3 regions of the Kinneretia sp. DJ1R-11 genome follow, and region 3 is predicted to be linked to each of the others. Evidence: predicted binding sites of a transcription regulator. Region 3 holds the regulator's gene; each other region holds the start of a gene.
The links. Region 3 encodes sigma-54, which starts transcription at its own class of promoters, with help from an activator protein. Its sites were predicted from a motif close to TGGCANGNAANCTGCTTT; they were not measured.
Positions count from the first base shown of each region.

Region 1: LNV23_RS13480 (nidogen-like domain-containing protein) is a predicted target of sigma-54. The motif match lies at 1,726-1,743, and genes of this name have one in related genera.
Region 2: pepA (flocculation-associated PEP-CTERM protein PepA) is a predicted target of sigma-54. The motif match lies at 3,491-3,508, and genes of this name have one in related genera.

Region 1 is NZ_JAJIRR010000007.1:131,489-137,082, forward strand. It holds gene LNV23_RS13475 (L-serine ammonia-lyase) at 1-766, shown strand, start outside; gene LNV23_RS13480 (nidogen-like domain-containing protein) at 838-1,668, opposite strand; gene LNV23_RS13485 (substrate-binding periplasmic protein) at 1,881-2,642, opposite strand; gene LNV23_RS13490 (prolyl oligopeptidase family serine peptidase) at 2,758-3,999, opposite strand; gene LNV23_RS13495 (efflux RND transporter permease subunit) at 4,183-5,594, opposite strand, start outside.
Region 2 is NZ_JAJIRR010000013.1:12,413-18,006, forward strand. It holds gene LNV23_RS18845 (XrtA/PEP-CTERM system exopolysaccharide export protein) at 1-72, opposite strand, end outside; gene LNV23_RS18850 (ThiF family adenylyltransferase) at 353-1,237, opposite strand; gene LNV23_RS18855 (nitroreductase family protein) at 1,360-2,439, shown strand; gene pepA (flocculation-associated PEP-CTERM protein PepA) at 2,559-3,440, opposite strand; gene pepA (flocculation-associated PEP-CTERM protein PepA) at 3,726-4,607, opposite strand; gene prsT (XrtA/PEP-CTERM system TPR-repeat protein PrsT) at 4,768-5,594, opposite strand, start outside.
Region 3 is NZ_JAJIRR010000001.1:654,893-660,486, forward strand. It holds gene lptA (lipopolysaccharide transport periplasmic protein LptA) at 1-266, shown strand, start outside; gene lptB (LPS export ABC transporter ATP-binding protein) at 263-1,054, shown strand; gene LNV23_RS02720 (RNA polymerase factor sigma-54) at 1,094-2,623, shown strand; gene LNV23_RS02725 (SGNH/GDSL hydrolase family protein) at 2,811-3,827, shown strand; gene LNV23_RS02730 (THUMP domain-containing class I SAM-dependent RNA methyltransferase) at 3,865-5,166, shown strand; gene LNV23_RS02735 (pentapeptide repeat-containing protein) at 5,222-5,594, shown strand, end outside.

The sequences.
Region 1 (5,594 bases), on a different contig from region 3:
CGATGAAGAGACCCGCGCCGGCCTACTCAAGATCTGGCAAGTGATGCAGGACTGCGTGAGCCGCGGCTGCCGCACCGAGGGCATCCTGCCCGGCGGCTTCAAAGTCAAGCGCCGCGCCGCGCAGTTGCACCGCGACCTGACCGCCAACCCGGAAGCCGCCCTGCGCGACCCGCTGCAGGTGATGGACTGGGTCAATCTCTACGCTTTGGCGGTCAATGAAGAAAACGCCGCCGGCGGCCGCGTCGTCACGGCGCCGACCAATGGCGCTGCCGGCATCGTGCCGGCCGTCCTGCATTACTACACGCGCTTCTATCACGGAGCCAACGAAGACGGCGTGGTTGACTTCCTGCTGACCGCTGCGGCCATCGGCATCCTCTACAAGGAAAACGCCTCGATCTCGGGCGCCGAAGTCGGCTGTCAGGGCGAGGTCGGCGTGGCCTGCTCGATGGCCGCGGGTGCGCTCTGCCAGGTCATGGGCGGCACGCCCGAGCAGGTCGAGAACGCGGCCGAGATCGGCATGGAGCACCATCTGGGCCTGACCTGCGACCCGGTCGGCGGCCTGGTGCAGATCCCCTGCATCGAGCGCAATGCGATCGCTTCGGTCAAGGCCATCAATGCCGCCCGCATGGCGCTGCGCGGCGACGGCACCCACTTCGTCAGCCTGGACAAGGTCATCAAAACCATGCGCGACACCGGCGCTGACATGATGACCAAGTACAAGGAAACTGCACGGGGCGGGCTGGCGGTCAATATCGTCGAGTGCTGAACCGGGCTCAAGTCTCCAAGACAAAAAAAGGCGACCCGAGGGTCGCCTTTTTGCTCAGCGCGGACGAGACATCAAGCGCTGCGGCGGCGGCGTGAGACCGCGCCCAGGCCCGCCAAAGCCAGTCCAACCAGGAGCATGGAGCTGGGTTCAGGCACGGTCGAGGGCGGCTGCACCGAGCCATTGCGCACGCTGAAGCTGTAGCGACCGGCGACATTGGAGTTCAGCGAACCGGCGACCAAAGACTGACTGCCGCCATCCAGCAGCGCGCCGTTCACGGCCGAGCCGGGCAGTTCGAAGGAATTGCTGTTGCCATTGGACCAACCGACGCGAGCCGAATTGCCGCCTTGGCCATTGCTGCCGCCGCTGGTCGGGTGGTCACCGGTTTCCCATTGCACCTTGTCATAGTTGAATTCGAAGTCGAAGTCGCCGGCGCCGATGTCGGAGCGGTCGGTGACGATCAGCTGGAAGCTGTTCAGCTTGTTCGACTGTTGGTTGAAGTAGCCCACGTCGATCCAGTTCACGCCGAAGACCTTGTGGCCATTCAGCAGGCCGGTGCCGTACTGAGTTTCGCGGCTGTTGAGATTCCGTGTGTCCACATCGGCGAAGAAGGCCGCGAGGATCTGACGGTTAGCGCCCTGCAGCCCGAAAGGGGTGAAGGTCGGCAGCGGCTGATCGAAAGTCACATTGCCGTTGTTGTTGACGTAGAGCTGGGAGAACTGGCTGCCAAAGAAATTGACATTGAAACCCATGTTGACGAGGCCGGTGGAACCGTCGTCGTTACGTGTCAGGGTGTTGCCCGTGAACAGGTCCGCATTGCGAACCGCGCCAGCCAGTGCCGAAGAACTGGCGGCTACCAAGCCGGAAACCAACAGTGCGGCGGAAAACAAGGTCTTGATCTTCAATTCATGTCCCTACAAGAGTCCAAAACAAAAGTTCGCCGAGCGGCGAACTTGCTTTGTGACGCAGGGTTCATGCCAGATTTACAAGTCATTGAATCGCGGTAATTTGCACGCAACAGAACGTAACCCTGTCAAAAAACCCGACATAGTTGTAACAACTGCACACATATTCACCATGACCAGTGTCATGGGTCAGGGCCAAACTCGCGACCAAATCAGCGCTTGAGCGGCGGACTGTCCTGCGGCAACCAGCGCTTGTAGATGGCAGCAAAGCTGCCGTCGCGTTTCATGGCATCGAGCTGGGTCTGCCAGGCCTTGACCCGCGCATCAGGCGTGTCCGGCGAAAAGGCGATATAGCCCTCGGAGCTGGCATAGCTGTAGACGATTTCGAGCGACTCCTCAGGCACGCCGGCTTGCGCCATGATCTTGGGCATGGACAAACGCTCGGTGGCAAAGTAGTCGGCACGCCCGGCCAGGAGCATGCGAATGGCCGACGGAGGATCGGCCACACTGACCAGATTCCGGAAGCCTAGCTGCTTGAGCTCTTCCGAGGTGTACCAATCACGCACCACCAGCACGGCCTTGGCACGCTTGGCGTCTTCCATGCTGCGCAGGCGCACACCGCCACGCGCCGGCCCGTAGATGGAACTGTAGAAGGTCACCACCGGACCCACCCATTTGAACAGGCGTTCCCGCCCCGTCGTGCGTGCCATGCTGAACAAGGCGGTCTCCCCGCCCAGCTGGACCTCCCGGTAGGCCCGCGCCCAGGGCATGAACTCGATCGGCAGGTCCAGCTGCAAGCGGCGCTGAATCTCTTGCACCACATCGACCGCAAGCCCTCGGGCTTCACCGCCTTCGCTGAAATTGATGGGCGGAAACTCTTCGCTGAGCAGGCGCTTCTGCGCCATGCTGGGCCCGGCCAGACACAGGGCGAGCAGCGCGGGGAACAGGGCGCGTGTGAAAAAACGTCGATCCATCGGTGAAAAGAATAGCAGCCGCTCACGCTGGCTCACGCTCGGCCGCGCCGAATACCGGTCTTTTCACATGGGCTTGGCCGCTGCGAGCTTTGCCCGTTCAGCACGCGTGCGGTGTCTACAGATCGCGAGCCAGACCCGCAAACTGTTGCAGCATGAAATTCCAGTAGGGCAAGACACAGTCAATATGACCCGAAGGCTGGCTGGGGCACGCGTTCAGACTGACTTGCCGGCCGGCGCCTTGCCGCGCCATGCTGTCCAGGGCCAGGCTGGCGTTCAGATAGGGCACGGTCCGGTCCTCGCGACCATGAAACAAGTAGACCGGTTTCTGCGGCGCCCAGTCATGGACATCGCTTTCGGCCTTCAGGCTCGCGATGTCGTCGGCCAGATAGAGGTCGATGAAACGGGGGGCGAAGCGGATGTCGCTGTCCGCGTCCACCACCAGCTTGAGCAACTCATCGCGGACGCGCTGCCGCACGCTGTCGCTCAGGTACCGAAGCAGGCCAGGGTTCAGCAAGGTGCCGAGCAGCGGATTCTTCTCCTTGACCTGGCGCAGCAACTCGTCCAGGGTGGCCGACACACTGTAGGCCCCGGCTCCCGGCGCACTGGCCAGCAGCTGCAGACGAAGGGGGCTCTGGCTGTTCTGCAAGGCCCGGTGAGCCGCCATGGTGACATAGCCACCTTGCGAATAGCCGCCCATGAAGAGCTGGCGGTTGTCCGCAATGCCGGCGCTGTAGCGCCAGTAGCGCGCCGCCGTCAGCAGGTCGTTGACGGCCGACGCCGATGGAGCGGCTTGCAAATAAGGGTGAGGCAGCTGCTTGGATAAGCCGTAACCGATGTAGTCGGCCGCGACCACGATATAGCCGGCCGAGGCCATCATCACAACGGCTTCGCTGGCCACCGCCTGGTGGCTGGGTGCCTCGTTCTCATGCATCAAGGTGGCGTGCTGGTAGCTGAGCACCGGGCTGGGCGCACCGGCCGGCTTGCTCGGTACCGCCACCAGGCCGGAGGCCAGCACCTCGCGGCCTTGGCCGTCACGGCTGAGGTACTCCAGGCGATAGGCTCGGACCTCGTAGCGCGGTGTCAGCTGCGGGGCACGCGCCCCGGCCGCCTGGAGCACCGCGGCAATCTCACCAACGGGGATGCTGCGCAAGAGGCTGGTCTGACGCCATTCACCGGGGCCCGTCGCATTGAGGATGGGCTCGACCGGAGGAACGGGCACGGGCAACGGTTCGGGCACGGGATTCGGGCCTGTACCGCCCGAGCCAGAACAGGCCGACAGCGCCGCCGCACAGAACAGCACACTCAAGCGTCGACAGAGCCTCAGGCGACTGATGTTCCACTGGCTGTTCTGGTCCATGGGCCCTCCCCGGGCGGGCTGGTCAGCCTCCGGTCGGATGGCCGGTTAGCAGGCGCAGCGTGCAAGCAAGCAAGCAACGGCCGGCATTTCACGCAATGCCGACCGTCCCGTCAAGCCTCCGAAGCACTGGCCTTGCAAGTGGCGGTCGCCGCCACCTCAAGGCCTGGGAGCTGCGCCCTGAGCTCAGTCACCACCGGGCTGCAGTGCCAAGTCGGCCACGGACGCATGGTCCTCAGCAGGCTGAGTCTTGGGCTTGCGCTCACGCACCAGGTAGGAGTAGAGCACCGGCACCACCACCAAGGTCAGCAGGGTTGAGGTGATGACGCCGCCGATGATGGCCCGGCCCATGGGCGCTTGCACCTCACCGCCCTGGTTGAAGGCCATCGCCATGGGCAGCATGCCGAAGACCATGGCGGCCGTGGTCATGATGATGGGGCGCATGCGCACCAGGCCGGCCTCCAACAGCGCCTCGGGAATGCTGGCTCCGCCCTTGCGGGCATGGTTGGCGAAATCGATCAGCAGGATGGCGTTCTTGGTCACCAGGCCCATCAGCATGACCAGACCGATCATGGAGAAAACATTGAGCGTCGAACCGGTGATCAGCAAGGCCAGCATCACACCGATCAAGGACAGAGGCAGGGAGGCCATGATGGCAATCGGTTGCACAAAGCTGCCGAACTGGCTGGCCAGCACGATGTAGATGAAGATCACCGCCAGGCCCATCGCAGCCAGCAAGCCCTTGAAGGCCTCGTTCTGCTGCTTACCGGCACCATCGACATTGAACTGCACACCGGGTGGCAGCTCCATGGACTTGATGATCTTCTGGACATCGGCGTTGACATCGCCCGAGGGGCGGCCTTCGGTGCCGGCAAACACGGCCTCGCGGCGCTGCAGGTTCTGACGGCGGATCACCTCAGGGTTGAACACCGATTCGATGGTGGCCACCTGGTCCAGCGAGATCGGCGAGCCGTCCTTGGCAAAGGCCACTGGCAGCTTGAGCATCTGCTCGACGCGCTGACGCTGCTCAACCGGCAGACGCAGCAAGACCTCGACCTGGTTGCCGTCCGGCGTGGTCCAGTAGGTCGCCACCTCTCCGTTGACGTAGGCACGCAGCGACGCGGCCACCTGAGGCGCGGTCAGGCCCAGCTCGCGCACGGCCGAGTCCTTGAGCTTGACCGCAAAGGCCGGAAGGCCCGGCTTGACCGTGGTCTCGACATCGACCGCGCCCTTGACCGCCTTGATCTTGGCCACCAAGTCGTTGGCCACCTGGGTCAGCGCTTCTGGGTCATTGCCCAGCAAGGTGATCCAGATCGAGCGGTCGCCGCCGACGCTGGCGTCGACGCCGGGGATCTTGGCAATCTCGGCGCGGATCGCGTCTTCGATCTGCTTCTGGCTGCGCTTGCGATCCTTGCGGTCCACCAGCGAGATGTTCAGCGAGGCCTGGTTGCGGCCGGTGGCCATGCCCTCGCCGGTACCGCCGACCACGGTGGACACCGTCTTGATCTCCGGGTAGCGGCTCAGCAACTCTTCCACCTGCAAGACCTTGGCATTGCTGCGTTCCAGGCTGGAGGCTACGGGCAGGCGCAGATTGATTT
Region 2 (5,594 bases), on a different contig from region 3:
ATCACCGCTGGTCGCGCTTGCGGGCGCCGGAGGGAACTTGCCATCCACGCCGGCACAACCGGCAAACGCCATCGATGCTGCAACACCGAAAACAAGGCCAACACGGCGCAAGGTCGAAGCAAGAATCTTGTTCAAGGTATGTCCTCTCAAATTCATCGGCTGCGGCAAACACTGCCAGTGCTGCGACGGACGCCACGCAAGAAAGCAGCCTGAAAAACCTTCGGCATCATGCCACAGGGCAACCCCTGCCCAGACCCTGCAAACAGGCGTCTCCCACGCTTATAAACGGCAGTGGTACACGAATTTGAACAGATATTCGACTCACTCCGGACATACCCGGAGGTGAGAAGCATCAAGAACCAGGCCGCCCCGCCCCCTTCAGCAAGGGTCGAATCAACAACAAAAGCAAGCGCTGCAAAGGGTTCGCATTACCAAAGGGGCGCCAAGTGAAGCTCAGCTTCTGCTTGTACGCATCAAACTGCATCACCCACGGCGCGGCCTTCAATGCTCCGCGATTGAGCAAAACCTTGAGGACCGAAACACCCATCACCCCAGCGCACAGATCACAGGACATCATGGTAGATGGACCACGCCGCTCGTGAAAATTCACAGCCTCCGGCGCCACCAAATAGCCTCGTTGCAACATAGCCGGAGACAAACCAGCAATGAACCTTGCGTATTGTTCCTGCTGATTGCACCCATCAACTTTGAAATAGTCCTCAAAGCTCATTCCGCCAGGGCGGAAATAGAGCAACGAAACTCCCATTCCCAATGGCGCGGCAGTCAAAGCCGGAATACCTCGCTCGTAGCAGGCCTTGAACAGCATCCGACGTGCTTCGATGGCAAAGAAATCGATTCCGTCAACGTACAAGTCAACGCCGGCAAGAAAGGCATCCAAGTTTTCCTCGGTAACGCCTTCGCCGAAGCTCTCAACCTGAGCCTCAGGATTGATGTCACGTGCCATTTCAGCCAAGACTTCCGCCTTAGGTCGACCCAAGGTCGACATTTGCGCCCCGACCTGACGATTCATGTTGTGGACTTCAAAGCGGTCGAAGTCCGAAATATGGAATGCACCCACGCCCAAACGAGCCAGCGTCAACAAATGCGCGCCACCGACGCCACCCAAGCCTGCCACCGCCACTTTCGAAGCTCGCAGTCGCGCCTGCTCCTCGAGAGTCACCCAACCAGTATTCCGGGAAAACGCGCGCGCATAGTCAAATTCAGATCGAATTTCCATTGCGGCACCTTGTGTTTGCGTAGCGTTCAGTCTTCATATCGCGGCATGATGCCCGAGGAAAACAAGACAATCCAGCCGAAGCAAGAAAACCAGCCCAAATGCATGATCTCCGAGGAAGCAGCATGAGCCCCGAATCTCAAATTCGTCGCATTCTTGACTTGTCTCGCTGGGCACCCAGCGGTGACAACACACAGCCTTGGCGCTTTGAGATCGTCAACCCACAGCACGTCATCATCCATGGTTTTGACACACGCAACCACTGCGTCTACGACTTGGATGGCCACCCAAGCCAGATCGCTTTGGGTGCACTGCTTGAAACCGCATCCATCGCCGCCAGCGAGCATGGCTGGCGCATGCAAGCCACACATCGCGCCGACTCACCTGAAACGAAACCGGTGTTCGACTTGGTGTTTGATTCGGCGCCAGAACTGGCTCGAGACCCCCTGATTGACGTCATTGAGCATCGAAGTGTTCAACGGCGCCCCATGCGAACCCAGTCCCTCACGGCAGCGCAGAAGGCAAGCCTTGCACAAAGCACCCAGGGTGGACATCAGGTTCAATGGCTAGAGGGTTTTTCCATGCGGCTTCAAGCTGCCAAGCTGATGTTCCGGTCGGCAAAAATTCGCCTGACTTCTCCCGAAGCCTACGAAGTCCACCGCGACATCATCGACTGGAGGCAGCAATTCAGCGCCACCAAGGTGCCCGATCAGGCGCTGGGCACGGACCCCCTGACCACCCGCCTGATGCAGTTTGTGATGAGCCGCTGGGAGCGGGTCGAGTTCTTCAATCGTTATATGGCGGGCACATGGACGCCGCGCATTCAACTCGATTTCCTACCCAGCCTACTCTGCGGCGCCCACTTCGCCCTGCTTGCGCCTACGCCACCAAAAACCCTGAACGACTATGTGGCCGGTGGACGTGCCATGCAACGCTTCTGGCTCACAGCCACTCAGCTGGGCCTGCAGTTGCAGCCCGAAATCACGCCCTTGGTTTTTTCTCGCTACGCCCGGGAAGGGCGGCCGTTTTCACGCAAACCCGGCCTGCATGCACTGGCTGAGCAAGTGAAGTTTGAGTTGGAGCAACTCTTGGGGAGCGAGCCCGCCCATCGATCAGTCTTCATGGGGCGGCTAGGCTCCAGTGAGCCTGCCAGCTCCCGCTCACTGCGCAGGCCACTGGATGAGTTGCTGATCCACCCACACTGAAGCAAAGGCAACTCCAAGAACGACTTCAACCATGCAAAAGAGGGCGCCGAAGCGCCCTCTTTTGAACTGTGCCGCCGCGAACTTTCAGCCCAAGGGCGAAGCTCGCAGCATCCGCAAAATCAAGCCTGCTTGCGACGGCGAGCCGTCAGACCCAGACCCAGCAGTGCGAAGCCTGTCAGAGCCAGGGAAGTCGGCTCAGGCACGCTGAAGAAGAAGGACTGGCTGGCATCCGCTTGGCCAATGAAGTTCTTCTGGTTGCCGCCCGTGGCAGGCACGCCGTTACCGGCGCCGCCGATGCCGCTGCCTTGCCAACTGGTCGGCTGAACCCAAGTGCCGTTCGGGCCGTTGGCCGCGCCCTTGGGGCCGAAGGACAGGGTCGACGACACCGAGGTACCCGCAAGATTCGGGGTGATGAAGGCATTGTTCGTCGAAGTCGTACTGCCCTGGATGCTTGCCAAGGTGGTGCCCGTACCCGGATTGACAGCAGCCTGCTGGGTGAACACAGTCTGACCACCGGTGAACACACCACTCAGAATGTTCACGCCATCACCAAAACCGGACTGACTCACCAGGTTGGCATCGGCAGAAGTGTCCAGGTAGATGTTCCAAGTGCCATTCAGCGGGGTGATAGTCACGAAATTGCAAAGTGGATCAACGCAAGTCACCACCTCCTGGAAGTGAGCCTTGACCGTGATTTCATAACCGGCAGCGCCTGTACCCTTGACCAGATTGGGCGTCGAGAACGTACCGCCATTGGCATCAAGAATCGCCGTTGCGAACGAGTTGTAGTACACATCGATGACATCCTGTTTGCCGGCAATGTTGCCGGAGGTAACTGCCTGAATGTCATAGCCCTTGACCAGCACCGACGAGGACGAAGTCCAGTCGAAGCCGCCAAAGTTGTTCAAAACGCCGTACGGCGTCACAAAAGTCGCTGCTTGGGCTGACATCGCGGCGGCCAGGAGGGCGGCTGCGGCCAGGAATTTTTTGCTTGCTTTCATCAAATGCTCCAGAGATACAAAGAGAGAGACTTCTCACCTTTGCATGTCAATTAGCATTTGCTATGCCAGAAAAAAAAATTCATTTAATATCAACAACTTATTGAGCCAACCTCCTCCAACCCCCAAGAACTAGGGATAGCATTGGAAACCCAACCGACACCCTTGATCGAGGGATAGACTTGCAATCTCGTGAAATCAGTCACAAACAAAAAAGGGTGCCGAAGCACCCTTTTCACTGCCAGATCAACCGCGGCCACAAGGCCTTGGTTGAACAGCCACCATCTCTCAAGCTTGCTTGCGGCGACGAGCCGACAGACCCAGACCCAGCAGCGCGAAGCCGGTCAGAGCCAAAGAAGTCGGCTCCGGAACGCTGAAGAAGAAGGATTGGCTGGCGTCAGCCTGACCCACGAAGTCACGCTGGTTGCCGCCAATGGCAGGCACGCCATTGCCGCCGCCGCCGATGCCGCTACCTTGCCAGCTGGTCGGCTGAACCCAAGTGCCATTCGGGCCATTGGTTGCATTCTTAGGACCGAAGGACAGCGTCGACGACACGGTGGTGCCGTTCAGATTCGGGTTGATGTAGGCATTGTTGGTCGAGGTCGTGTTGCCCTGAACGCTGGCCAGAGTCGTACCCGTGCCCGGATTGACCGAAGCTTGGCTGGTGGCCACGGTCTGACCACCGGTGAAAGTGCCGCTCAGAATGTTCACGCCATCACCAAAGCCGCTTTGAGTCAGCAGATTGGCATCGGCCGATGTGTCCAGGTAGATATCCCAAGTGCCAGTCAGCGGAGTGATGCTCACAAAGGTGCAATTCGCATCGAGGCAAGTCACCACTTCTTGGAAATGAGCCTTGACCGTGATTTCATAACCTGCACCGCCTGTACCCTTGACCAGACCGGCTGTCGTGAAGGTGCCGCCGTTGGCATCCAAAACAGCGTTTGCAAACGAGTTGTAGTACACATCGATGATGTCTTGCTTGCCAATAGAGTTGCCGGGCTGATTTGCACGGATGTCATAGCCTTTGACCAGCACCGACGCGGACGAGGTCCAGTCGAAACCGCCAAAGTTGTTGAGCACGCCGTCAGGCGTACCGAAAGTTGCAGCGTTGGCCGAACCCAGCAAAGCCAGCAGGCTCAAACCGGACAGAAACTTCTTCGTTGCTTTCATGGTATTTCTCCTGAGATTGGTGGGAATCGTTCCCTAGCTACTGAATTGCACGCATCATGCCAAGAAGAAAAAACCCTTTAAAAACAATAACTTAAACATCAACGCCACTCGGAAATTTACTACGACGCCCAAGCCTGTAAAGAATCTCGACAAGACATATTCAGAGTTTTGACTGAACGGCCTTGAACTCAGCGCTGTTCGCAAACGCTGGAGCATCCGCGGCCAACTTCTTCAGCTGCGCCTGCGCCTGGTCTTTCTGCCCTGCGACAAGCAGGTGCCGAGCCAGATTCAAACGAAAATCCGAACTACCCGGCATCAATGCCACAGCCTTCTGCTGGAGTTCCACAGCTTTTGAGTACTCACCAGCGGCGGCATAGACATCAGCGACGGTGTCCATGACGCCCGGACTATTGGGCTGCAATGCCAGGGCTTTTTCCGCATACTCCCTCGCCTTGCCATCCTTGCGCTTGAGCGCCAGCGTCGCGAGATTGTTCAAGGCCGCCACGTTTTCGGGTTGCAAGGCAAGCACTTGGGCATACCAGCGCTCTGCCTGCTCAGGGCGAGAGCGGGCCAGTTCCACATCCCCGAGATAGAACAGGAACAAGGCATCAGTGCCATACGCCTTGCTGCGCTCTTGAGCGAATTTGTCGGCCGCCTCCAATTCTTTGCCGCTGAGCAAGGCCTTGTGGAGCTTCATCGCCACTTCACTGCGACGGAAATCGACATTCAGGGCTTGCTTGTACCAACGCACCGCCGCTGGCCATGACTTTTGAAAGGCCGCTACATCCCCGGCCAGGGCGTAGCCGAAATAATTTTTGGGCTGCTCGCGCTGAATTTGCAAACAGAGTTTCTCAGCCTCGTCGCCACGCCCCGAACCCACCAAGACCGACGCCATGGCCGCCTGCGCCTCCTGGAATTGAGGCTGTATCTGCAAAGCCTTCTTCAGAACCGCAAGCGCTTGAGCAGGCTCACCCTTCCCCACATACA
Region 3 (5,594 bases):
GCGACACCGTGCGCTTCATCGGCAACGCCGTGGTGCGGCGCCTGCAAGGCACGACCGTGGCCGACGAGGTGACCGGCGCGGTCATCCTGTTCGACAACCGCAGCGAGGTGTTCACCTTGGAAGGCGGCCAGAGTTCGCCCCACCCGAGCGGCCGTGTGCGTGTGGTGATGATGCCGCGAGGCGCCGCCTCGGAACCCGCCGCCACGCCGGCCTCGGGCATCCAGCTCAAGCCGAGCACCAGCCTCAGCCCGCGCAAGACGCCATGAGTGCCGGCCCCCACAACGCGCCGGTGTCGGCGCTGGAATCCGGCGTGCGCAGCCGCCTCGAGGCGGAGGGCCTGGCCAAAAGCTATGGCGTGCGGCGCGTGGTCAAGAACGTGCACCTGGGCGTCAACAGCGGCGAGGTGGTCGGCCTGCTCGGCCCCAACGGCGCCGGCAAGACCACCAGCTTCTACATGATCGTTGGCCTGGTGCGCGCCGATGCCGGCGAGATCCGCATCGACGGCCAGTCGGTCGAGCACCTGCCCATCCACCAGCGCGCCCGCCTGGGGCTGAGCTATCTGCCGCAGGAAGCCTCGATCTTCCGCAAGCTGACGGTGGAACAAAACATCCGTGCCGTGCTGGAACTGCAGCGCGACGAGCAGGGCCGCGCGCTGAAAGAGCCGCGCATCAAGGAACTGCTGGAAGCCCTTCTGCACGACCTGAGCATCGAGAAGCTGCGCGACAGCCCGGCACCGGCGCTCTCGGGCGGTGAACGCCGCCGCGTCGAGATTGCCCGCGCCCTGGCCACCCAGCCGCGCTTCATCCTGTTGGACGAACCCTTTGCCGGCGTGGACCCGATCGCGGTGCTGGAGATCCAGCGCATCATCGGTTTCCTGAAGGCGCGCCAGATCGGCGTGCTGATCACCGACCACAATGTGCGCGAGACCCTGGGCATCTGCGACCGCGCCTACATCATCAGCGAGGGTTCGGTACTGGCCGAGGGCACGCCGGACGAGATCGTCGCCAACGCCGATGTGCGCAAGGTCTATCTCGGCGAACATTTCCGCATGTGATGTGATGGCGAGCCTCCTGACAGCGCCGGGCCTGCGGCCATGAAGCAATCGCTCCAGGTTCGCCTGAGTCAGCATCTGGCGCTGACGCCGCAGCTGCAGCAGTCCATCCGTCTGCTGCAGCTCTCGACCCTGGAGTTGAACCAGGAAGTCGAGCAGATGCTGGCGCAGAACCCGCTGCTCGAAACCGAGGACGACTTCTCCGTCGCCGCGCCCGAACTGCCCGAGCTGCGCCAGGCCAGTGCCGCCGAAGACAGCGGCGCCGAGCGCGAACTGGGCGGCGGCGCCGAGGCCGAGGCCACGCCCGAGCTCAAGGCCGAGGACTTCGGCAACAGCGAGCGAGAGGACTGGGAGAACGGCACCGAAGGTGACGATTTCGACGGCATCCGCGAGCTGCCCAGCAACAGCGGCAGCGGCTCGGGCAGCAACGACGAAGACGGCGAGCGCAGCGAGCAGGAGTCGGCCGAGATCTCCCTGCAAGAACATTTGCAGCAGCAGATGGCGGGCATGAGCTTGAGCGAGTCCGACCAGCTGGCCCTGCGCCTGCTGATCGATTCCCTAAACGAGGACGGCCTGCTGGAAGACAGCCTGGAGTCGATTGCCGAGGCCTTGATCCCCGACGCGGGCGAGGACAGCGCGGCCGAACGCGAGGACCTGCTCGACCACCTGCGCATCGCCCTGAAGTGGCTGCACCATATGGACCCTGCCGGCGTCGGCGCACGCGATCTGCCCGAGTGCCTGGAGCTGCAACTGCGCCAGCTGCCACGCAGCGCGCCGCAGGTGATCGCCATCATGATCTGCAAAAAGCATCTGGAGTTGCTGGCCAAGCGCGACAGCCGCCGCCTGATGCTGCTGACCGGCGCCGACGAGCCCTTGCTGCGCGAAGCCCAGGCCCTGATCGTGGCGCTCGAGCCCAAGCCGGGCCGGCGCTTTGCCCGCGGCCAGGCGCCGGCGGTGATTCCCGATGTGATCGTGCGCAAGGTCGGGCGCGAGCTGCGCGTCATCATTAACCCCGAGGTCGCGCCCAAGCTGCGCATCAACGAGCTCTATGCCAATGCCCTGCGCCAGACGCGCGGCGGCATCAGCAACAGTGCCCTGGGCGGCGCGCTGCAGGAGGCGCGCTGGTTCATCAAGAACATCCAGCAACGCTTCGACACCATCCTGCGCGTCTCCACCGCCATCGTCGAGCGCCAGAAGGGCTTCTTCAGCCACGGCGCCGTCGCCATGAAGCCGCTGGTGCTGCGCGAGATCGCCGACGAGCTCGGCCTGCACGAATCAACCATCTCGCGCGTGACCACGGCCAAGTACATGGCCACGCCTTTCGGCACCTACGAGCTCAAGTACTTCTTCGGCTCGGGTCTTTCCACCGAAGCCGGCGGCGAGGCCTCCAGCACCGCCGTGCGCGAGCTGATCAAGCAATTCATCGCCGCCGAGAACCCGGCCAAGCCCCTGTCCGACAGCGCCCTGGCCAATATGTTGGAAGAACAAGGCATCCAGGTCGCCCGCCGCACCGTCGCCAAGTACCGCGAAGGCATGCATATTGGGACGACGACAATGCGGCGCGTGGTTTGAGGGGGAGTGAACAAGTGAAGGGGTGAGCAGCACCCCACGATTCACGATTCACGATTCACGATTCACCCATTCACCTGTTCACCGGCCCCCAGCCCCAAACGTGCACACGCACGCGAATTTCGAGTGATTCCCAGGCCGCGGTATGCCATCATGCCGCCGACTTGGCCCGTTACTTGAAAGGACTGTCGTGAACGCTACTTCTGCCTCCCAACGCCGCTGGCACAGCATCTCCTCCTCCGCCCTGATGATGACGGCCGGTCTGGCCCTGAGCGTTGCCGCGCAAGCGCAGGCCGTCAGCTCGATCAGCCCCCCCGCTTACAGCCGCATCGTCGCCTTCGGCGACAGCCTCTCGGACAAGGGTAATTTCTATCAAGCCACAGGCGGCACCGTGCCGCAGCCCGGCAACTACTACCAGGGCCGCTTCTCCAACGGGCCGGTCGCCATCGAGCATCTGGCCCAAGGCCTGGGCGTGACCCTGCAGGACTACGCCTGGGGCGGCGCCCAAACCGGCTTGCTCAACGGCGCCGCCGTGGCCGCCGGCGCACCGGCCGCCCTGCAGAACACCGGCATGCTGTCCCAGGTCGGGGCCTTCCAGGCCGGCTTGGGTGGTGGCGCGGCCGACAGCCAGGCCCTGTACTTCCTCTGGGGTGGCGCCAATGACTTCCAGTACCAGGGCTATTCTCAGGCGACCGCACAGACGGCCATCCAGAACCTCAGCAACGCCGTTCAGACGCTGTACGGCCTGGGCGCACGCCACTTCCTGATGCCAGGCCTGCCCGACCTGGGCCAGACCCCGGGCGGCCTCAGCTCCGGTGCCGCCGGTCAGCTGCACCTGCTCTCGCTCGGCTTCAACCAGGGTTTGAACGGCGCGCTGACACAGCTGCGCGCCCTGCCTGGCATCGACATCCGCTATTTCGACACCCTGGGCGCGCAGCAAAACCTGATCGACAACGCCGCCCAGTACGGTCTCAGCAATGTCACCGAGGCTTGCTTCACCGGCTATGTCGGCCAGCCCAATGGCAGCACCTGCAGCAACCCTGACGGTTATATGTTCTGGGACCGCGTCCATCCAACCGCAGTCACCCACAGCGTGCTCGGCCAAGGCATGCTGGCCGCCGTTCCGGAGCCGGAAACCTGGCTGCTGATGGGCCTGGGCCTGGGCCTGGTGGCCGTGCTGGGCTTGAGCCGCCGTCGCCGCGCCTGAGTCCGGCCGAGGCGGCCATTCCTGGGACAATCGGAGGATGGCCGCCAAAGAATCCCCCAAAGACCTGCACCACCTCTTCGTCTCCTGCCCCTCGGGCGTGGAGCGCCTGCTCGACGAAGAGGTGCGGGCCATCCTGCCCAAGACGCATATCGAGGTGCTGCGCGGCGGCATCGCGCTGAAGAGCGATCTTGAAGGCGTGATGAAGCTCAACCTCGAGTGCCGGCTGGCCCAGCGCGTGCTGATCGAGCTGATCTCAGGCGGCTACCGCCACGAAGACGACATCTACGCCCTGGCTCGCCGCATCGATTGGTGCGACTGGATCACGCCGGCCGAGACGATTCGCGTCGACACCGTGGCCCAGCGCTCGCCCCTGCGCAGCCTCAACTTCGCCACCTTGCGCGTGAAGGACGCGATCTGCGATGTACTGCGCGACGCCACCGGCGAGCGGCCCAGCGTCGACACCCGCTTCCCCGACCTGCCGGTGATGCTGCACCTCAGCGAAACCGACGCCACGCTCTACATCGACACCTCGGGCGAACCGCTCTTCAAGCGCGGCTGGCGCGAGGACAAAGGTGACGCCCCGCTGAAGGAAACCCTGGCCGCCGCCATGCTGGCCGCCGCAGGCTGGAAGGGCACGCCCGAGACCGGCGGCGCCCTGCACGACCCCTGCTGCGGCTCGGGCACCATCGCCGTCGAGGCCGCGCAGATCGCCTGCGGCATGGCCGCCGGCATGCAGCGCCGCTTTGCCTTCGAGCGCCAGCTGCCCTTCGTGCCCCTGCGTGGCCGCTGGCAGGCCATCAAGCAGGCCGCCAAGGACCGCGAGCATGCGCCCGCCGTGCCCATCTTCTGCAGCGATGTGGCCTTCCGCATGGTCGACTTCGCACGCCGCAATGCCGAGCGCGCCGGCGTGGCCCAGTACATCCAGTTCAACGGCGGTGATGCCCTCGAACGCCCGGCGCCCGAGCTGCCCGAGGGCATGCCCGGCACCATCTTGATGAACCCGCCCTACGGCGAGCGCATCGAGGTGCGCGGCAAGGCGGGCAATGTGCAGATGAGCCGCGATGCCGGCGGCTCCGAAGCGCGCGACGCCGGCGACGACTTCTTCCCCCGCCTGGCCGCGCATTGGAAGCGCGCCTACACCCTGAACGCCGCCGGCTGGACCGCCTGGCTGCTCTGCCCGGACATGAAGCTGCCCAGCAAAATGCGCCTGAAGGAATCGCGCAAGTTCCCGATGTGGAACGGCCCGATCGAGTGCCGCTTGTTCCGCTTCGACCTGGTCAAGGGCTCGGCGCGCAAGCCGCGCGGTGGCGAAGAGCAGGACTCGGCGCAAGTCGACTGATCGCGGCCTTGCGGACGCTAGGCTCGCGGCCTCGCCACCCCGCCCTTCACCTTCCATGCTCCATCTCAGGACCGGCCTTTTGCAAGTCGCCAGCGCCTTGAGCCGCTTCGGGGGCCTGCGTCAAGGCGTTGTCGCCCTGCTGCTGGGCAGCGCCCTCATGGACGGACAGGCCTGCAGCTGCAACATCAACAACAATGACGAACAAGCGTTCCTCCATGCCAGCCTGGTGTTCCGTGCCCGCCTGCTCAGCAGCCGCGAACTGAGCACAGCCGAGCAGCAGACCAGCGCCGGCTGGGCCCGCGACCGCACTCTGCGAGGCCGCTACCTGATGGTCGAATCCTTCAAGGGGCCGGCCACAGAACGCGTCATCGAGGTGGATTCGCCGGCTGGCGGCAGCGCGGCCTGCGGTTTCGACGACGCGCCCGGCA